DNA from 2 places in the Bacillus sp. 11B20 genome. Region 2 is predicted to be linked to the other one. Evidence: riboswitches for the same ligand, from Rfam matches in the RefSeq annotation. Region 2 holds a riboswitch; the other holds the start of a gene.
The links. A riboswitch is a leader RNA that binds a small molecule or an ion and turns the genes downstream of it on or off. The one in region 2 is predicted to bind glycine.
Positions count from the first base shown of each region.

Region 1: it holds a riboswitch for glycine, as region 2 does, so the genes downstream of both, gcvT (glycine cleavage system aminomethyltransferase GcvT) here and ACN6NB_RS18915 (amino acid permease) in region 2, are expected to answer to the same signal.

Region 1 covers NZ_JBLZWZ010000008.1:354,910-358,333, forward strand. The annotation lists gene gcvPA (aminomethyl-transferring glycine dehydrogenase subunit GcvPA) at 1-324, opposite strand, end outside; gene gcvT (glycine cleavage system aminomethyltransferase GcvT) at 341-1,438, opposite strand; glycine riboswitch at 1,538-1,631, opposite strand; glycine riboswitch at 1,635-1,741, opposite strand; gene ACN6NB_RS11110 (DEAD/DEAH box helicase) at 1,990-3,424, shown strand, end outside.
Region 2 covers NZ_JBLZWZ010000009.1:916,805-920,228, forward strand. The annotation lists gene ACN6NB_RS18915 (amino acid permease) at 1-1,312, opposite strand, end outside; glycine riboswitch at 1,476-1,555, opposite strand; gene ACN6NB_RS18920 (LacI family DNA-binding transcriptional regulator) at 1,820-2,836, shown strand; gene ACN6NB_RS18925 (MFS transporter) at 3,285-3,424, shown strand, end outside.

The sequences.
Region 1 (3,424 bases), on a different contig from region 2:
TGAAATCTCCGGCTGATAAGGTGTATACGCTGTATAAAATTCAGAGCGTGAGATAACATGATCGACAATGACAGGCTGGTAATGATCATATACACCAGCACCAAGAAACGATGCATAGGAAACTGTATCCTTATTCTTTGCAGCTAGCCGGGATAATTCCCTGACAAGCGCTGTTTCAGATGCGGCTTCTTTGATGTTGTATGCTCCTTTGAATCTCACCTTCTCTGGGATATCTGAAAAAAGCTCATCAATCGACTGAACGCCGATGACATCCAGCATTTCTTTCTGATCTTGCTCTGTTTGCGGCAAATATCTGTGCTTCATCCTCTATTCCCCCTCGTTATTTGGTTCTTTTATAAAATGGTGTTGTGACGATTTTGGCTTTTAGACGCTTTTTGCGAACCTGTACTTCCACCTCTGCCCCAAGCTCCGCTTCTGAGGTTTCGATCAAAGCAAGCCCGACATTTTTCTTTAATGTTGGGGATTGAGTGCCCGTTGTGACAAACCCAACCTGCTTTTCTCCTGAAAAGACTGGATAATCTGTACGCGGAATCCCTTTTTCAATCATTTCAATGCCGACAAGCTTTCGCTTCAGTCCCTCTTCTTTTTGTTTTTTAAGTGCTGCTTTTCCGATAAAATCAGCTTCTTTATCCGTTTTGACAGCAAAACCAATTCCGCCTTCTAATGGAGAAATATCCTTTGTCAGCTCCTGGCCATAAAGCGGAAGCCTTGCTTCAAATCTCAAGGTATCACGTGCACCGAGTCCGCACGGTATTAATCCTTTTGGCTGCCCCGCTTCTAATAAAGCGGACCAAAGGTGGACCGCATCTTCTGACTGGCAGTAGATTTCAAAGCCATCTTCCCCTGTGTAACCTGTTCTAGAAACGAGCACTTCTTTATTTGCGACCTCAGCTTTTGATAAAAACGTAAAAGGTTTAAGCGATGTCACCTCTTCATCCGCCACCTCTTTGATGATGTCAGCAGCAAGAGGTCCTTGAAGCGCTAGCAAGGCGGTTTGATCAGATATATTTTTGATCAATACGTCATCCTTCTCTTGGTGCTTCAAAAGCCAATCCACGTCTTTATCGATATTTGATGCGTTGATGACAAGTAAATAGTGGTTCTTTTCTTTTTGGTAGACGAGCAGGTCATCTACCGTTCCGCCATCTTCATAACACATGGCTGTATATAGTGCCTTACCGTCTGTCAGCTTAGACACATCATTGGTTAATAACCTTTGTAAAAAAGGAAGGGCATCTTGACCTTTGACGTCCACCTCACCCATGTGAGACACATCAAAAAGCCCTGCTTTTGTTCGAACAGCTTCATGTTCTTCTTTAATGGAAGAAAATTGGACAGGTAATTCCCAGCCCCCGAAGTCAATGGTTTTTGCGCCAAACGTTTCATACGCATGAAAAAGCGGTGTTCGTTTCAACATCAATCGTTTCCCCCTTTTTTTAGTGCAAATGCAAGCTGAATTTTCAGAAAAAAATCACAGCAAAAAAGGACAGAGCGCTCCCTTTTATCAAAAAGAAGTCTCTGTCCTTGCACCTGAAAGTTTACAGCACAACATCATTGTGCGTTTTCCCCTTTGGTGGTTTGCTAAAACGATCAGCAAACACTCTCCAGAGTTGCGTCCGGTAAGAGTACTTTTGCCTGAGAGATTCACTGAATCATTCAGCTTGCTCCTTCGGCGCCTGCCAGTGCAAAATAACCGCCAAGTCTCTCCCCATACCATCATCCGCTCATATTTTTCACATTTATTGGACATACTATCAAAATGGGTGACTTATTTTCTAGATCACTTATCAACATCCTACCATTAGAAATGGATGGAGAGCAACAGAAAAATCATTAACATTTTTAAAATAACCTTTCGATATCGTTCGCTTTTATTCATATATCTAGTCTTTTAGAGACCTCTTAAAAAATGAAGCGTTTAAAAACAGAACAATTTATCAGATCCTACTAGAAAGGCAGGCGACCACATTGAATATTCAAACGATTTTTGATCAGGAATGGACAAATGAATTTCAGCAGCGGCTTTCATCAGACGGCCCCTGGGCGAACTGGGATATGTATCGATTAGCGACGCAGGTTCAAAAAGTCACAGCCATTGATTCATTCGAGGGACTGCAAGCTCCTGCGCACCTGCCTGCATTCACACCTTTACAGCACCAGCTCGAAGTAGCCAGAAGAGTCGTAGAAGAAATGAATGGGAAAGCCATTCTAGCAGATGAAGTGGGCCTAGGGAAAACCGTAGAAGCAGGACTCATTATCAAAGAATACATGATTCGTGGACTTGCCAAAAAGATTCTTATTCTCGTCCCCGCCTCCCTTGTATCTCAGTGGGTACAGGAGCTGCGGACGAAATTTTATATTGATGCTGTTGAACAAAAAAAGAGCTATGTGTGGGAGCAGTGCGACGTTGTCGTTTCTTCCATTGACACAGCCAAAAGACAGCCGCATCGAGACACGATTTTATCGATTGCCTACGATATGGTCATTATCGATGAAGCACACAAACTGAAAAACAATAAAACGAAAAACTATGAATTTGTGAGAAACCTGAATAAGAAGTTCTGTCTGCTGCTGACAGCGACACCTATTCAAAACCGGATCGGAGAAATATTTAATCTCGTTTCCCTTCTGAAGCCGGGCCACCTAGGAAATGAACATCAATTTAAAGATATCTTTGCCAAAAAGGACTTGCAGCTTGAAGACCATGACCGATTAAAACAGCTCGTCAATAAAGTGATGATTCGAAACCGAAGACAAGACACAGGCATCGAGTGGACAAAACGACATGTCAAAACGATTTCCATTGATTTTTCTCCGACAGAACAAGCATTGTATGATGAAATCTGCAAGCTGAAAGAGAATCCGTCTTATACAAAGCATATGTTTTCCATTATGACCTTGGAACGAGAATGCTGTTCAAGCCGTGAGGCAGTTTATATGACGATTAAAAAAATGCAGGAAGAAGAAAAGCATATTCTCGGCTCTTCTGCTATAGCGCAAATCATGGAGAAAATCAATCAAGTGGAGCAAAACTCAAAGGCGCTTGAAGTGGTCAAACTCATTCAACAGTTAAATGAAAAAGTCATTATTTTCACCGAATACCGCGCAACACAAATTTATTTACAATGGTTTCTACAGCAAAATGGCATTAGCTCCGTGCCATTTCGTGGCGGCTTTAAGCGGGGTAAAAAAGATTGGATGAAAGATTTATTTAGAGAACGGGCGCAAGTGTTAATTGCTACAGAAGCTGGCGGCGAAGGGATCAACCTTCAGTTTTGTAATCAAATCATTAACTACGACCTCCCGTGGAACCCGATGCGTTTAGAACAGAGAATCGGACGTATCCACCGCCTTGGCCAAGAACGAGATGTCCACATTTACAATATGGCAACAAACGGAACAG
Region 2 (3,424 bases):
AAAATAAGAAACCAAACCATACCGGTGTCAATAGCAACGCAGGACGTGTTGCATCTGCGAAGAGCATGATCACGAGAATGGCTGCAAAGAGCGCAAGAACGCAAATATTCACAAAAGGTGTGAACGGTGCTTTAAAGGTAGATGCTGCATGCAGTTCAGGCCGTGTTTTTTTATATTTCAAATGACAAATTAAAATAATACTCCATACCCAAATGAAACAAATGGCACTGATCGTGGTAACAATCCCAAAGGCTTGTTCGGGAATCAGCTTGCTTAAAAGTGCACCGACCGATACTACAATCGTTGAAACAAATAGCGCATTACTCGGGACAGCGTGCTTGTTCAAACGTCCAAAGGAAGCTGGCCCCTGCTTTTGATGACTGAGATTATACAGAATACGGCTTGTCGAGAACATGCCGCTATTACAAGCTGATGCCGCAGACGTCAACACAACAAAATTGATAAGCCCCGCTGCTACTGGTATCCCAATGAGCCCAAAGGTTTTCACAAAAGGACTTTCTGATGCACTGAGCTCAGACCATGGGTTGATACATAGTAAAACAAAGATCGCACCCACATAGAAAAATAGAATTCTTAATGGAATCTTATTAATCGCAGAGGGAATGTTTTTTTGCGGATTAGCTGTTTCTGCTGCGGATACGCCAACCAGTTCAACTCCCACATACGCAAAAATCACCATCTGGAATGACAGCAAGAAGCCTGTGACACCATTCGGGAATAACCCGCCATGAGACCATAAATTCGTTACTGTCACCGGTCCGGCATCGGTTTGAAAACCAATGATTAAAAGAACAATTCCAACACCGATCAGTAATAGAATCGTAATCACTTTAATGAGTGCAAACCAAAATTCCATTTCTCCGAAAAGCTTCACCGTTAATAGATTCAATCCTAGTAAAATCAACAAACAAATGATGGCAGGAATCCATTGCGGGATATCAAACCAATACTGCACATACACTCCGACCGCAATGACATCCGCCATCGCTGTCATAATCCAGCAAAACCAATATGTCCACCCTGTCACAAAAGATGCCCACGGGCCGAGATAGTCCTCTGCAATATCGGTTAATGACTGATAGCCCGCCTTCGATAAAAGCAATTCTCCAAGTGCCCTCATGACAAAAAAGATGGCCATTCCGACAATTAAATAAGCAAAAATGATTGATGGACCTGCCAATTGAATGGCTTTTCCAGAGCCTAAAAACAGCCCTGTTCCAATGGTTCCGCCAATGGCAATCAATTGCACATGACGGTTTGATAAATCTCGTTTTAATTCTTGTTGTGCCAATGCTAACACCCTCCTACGACACGATCTTATACTGAAATAATGAACTCTTTAAAAAGTCCATAAAAAAAGAGATTGGATGCGCTCCAATCTCACGGTCATAAAAGAATAGCAAAATAGAGAAAAGTAATACACGGCATCATCCATGCATCACAAATACAATATTTCGTACTCTTCTGTCCTTTTGCCTGAGATTGTGAACCCTTCGGCGCCGCACATACATGCGGTCTCTCCAGAAGCTGCTCCTGCTATAGTGTGACCCACAGCAATCATAGCCTTCGTTATTTAATTAAAATGTTGCTATTTCTGAATAATTTTATATTTTACGCCTCAATCAGAATGCTGTCAATGGTAATCTTTTATGATTTACGGTGATACCCATATGTCTTCACTTCATCAATCCCCCCTAATTCATGTATAATAAACCAAAAGATGTTCGGCTCGTCTGATGGAGAAATCCCTCTTGATCATGAACAAAGTTAGGCAATCCATTGAAGTTGGTGAAGATAAATGAAAAAAATGAACAAACAGCGTGTCACATTACAGGAAGTCGCCAAGCATGCCGGTGTCTCGACTTCAACGGCATCACTCGTTGTTCGAAACAATCCTAGAATCTCTGAAGCCACTCGAAACAAAGTACTGCAATCCATGGAAGACTTAGGATACGTATATGACCGCGTTGCTGCCAACATGCGGTCAAAAAGCTCAAATATCGTTGGTGTGATTGTCACAGATATTTCTAACACCTTTATTTCGGAATTTTTAATCGGCGTGCAAACCACGCTTGAATCACTAGGCTATACCGTTTTACTTGGTACAACCTTTGACAGTGTCGACAAACAGGAGCGGCTCATTTCCACCATGGTAGAGCACCGAGTGGGCGGAATTATTTTAAACCCAGCTTCGAAAAGCTCTGCTCGAACCGTCAAACAATTAAATCAAATTCGCACCCCAAAAGTACTTGCAAATCGTGAGTTATCAGATGTGCAATGTGATTATGTCGGTGTTGATTATGAACAAGGCACTTGGATGGCCATTCATCATCTTCTTCAGAAGGGGCATCGACGTATCGCCTTCTTAGGCGGCATCAAGACCTCATCGACTTGGATTGAGCGGATGAAAGGTTTCAAAAGAGCTCATGACGATGAAAACCTGACGATTGATGATTCCCTTATTATTGATATCGTACCTACTCGTGAAGGCGGGAAAGAAGCACTCGCTCAAGTGATGGATCAACCCGAGCCTCCTACCGCTATTTTTTGTTTTAGTGACTTAGTTGCATTTGGAGTCATGCAAGCACTGTCAGCACGGGGCATCCAGCCAGGTGAAGATATTGATGTGGTTGGATTCGATAATGTTCCTGAAGCGGAGATGTACCATCCGCCGCTCACCACTGTTTCTTCATTCCCCCGATCCATCGGGGCAAAAGCAGCGAACCTTTTATATCATAAAATGAACGATCAGGATGAAGAGCTGCAGAGATTGATTTTAAAGCCTCAACTTCATATTAGAGAAACCTCTACCTGATATGGAAAGGAGAATTGTGGACAGCAATTCTCCTTTTTTTATTGATCAAGTCAACTATTTCTTTGTTTCAATTTTCTTTTTTTAAATCACAAAGTCATAAACTTGACACATTTAAAATGCAGGAGTATATTTATCTCGTTGCTTCTTTTAGTATATCGTTATACCTATTTCGTCCTATCGTTATTTCTATCAAAAAACAGTTAAAAGTGATTTTTTATGATTCTGATCAAATCATGAAGTTTCACTTCCTAATCAAGGCTGTTATTATTTTTTAAATTTTAGTAGAACGATGTACTTGATTGAAGAACAGATGAATATTCATTATTTTTTCATCAATCACATAAGGGGTGTTGTGATGGGCTTCATATTATTCATTTTGAAGGAAACAATAACAAAGGGTATACAAAGAATTTGACCTTAAAGGGGTTTCAAATATAGGAGTGGGAACATGAAAAATCCTTATATTAAATCGTCACTTGGCATGTATTTAAACTACTTCATGCTTGGCATGATCAATATTATTGTAGCTTCCAACATGGACAGCTTATCTGAGCGCTACCATGTAGATATTCCGAAAATCAGCTTGCT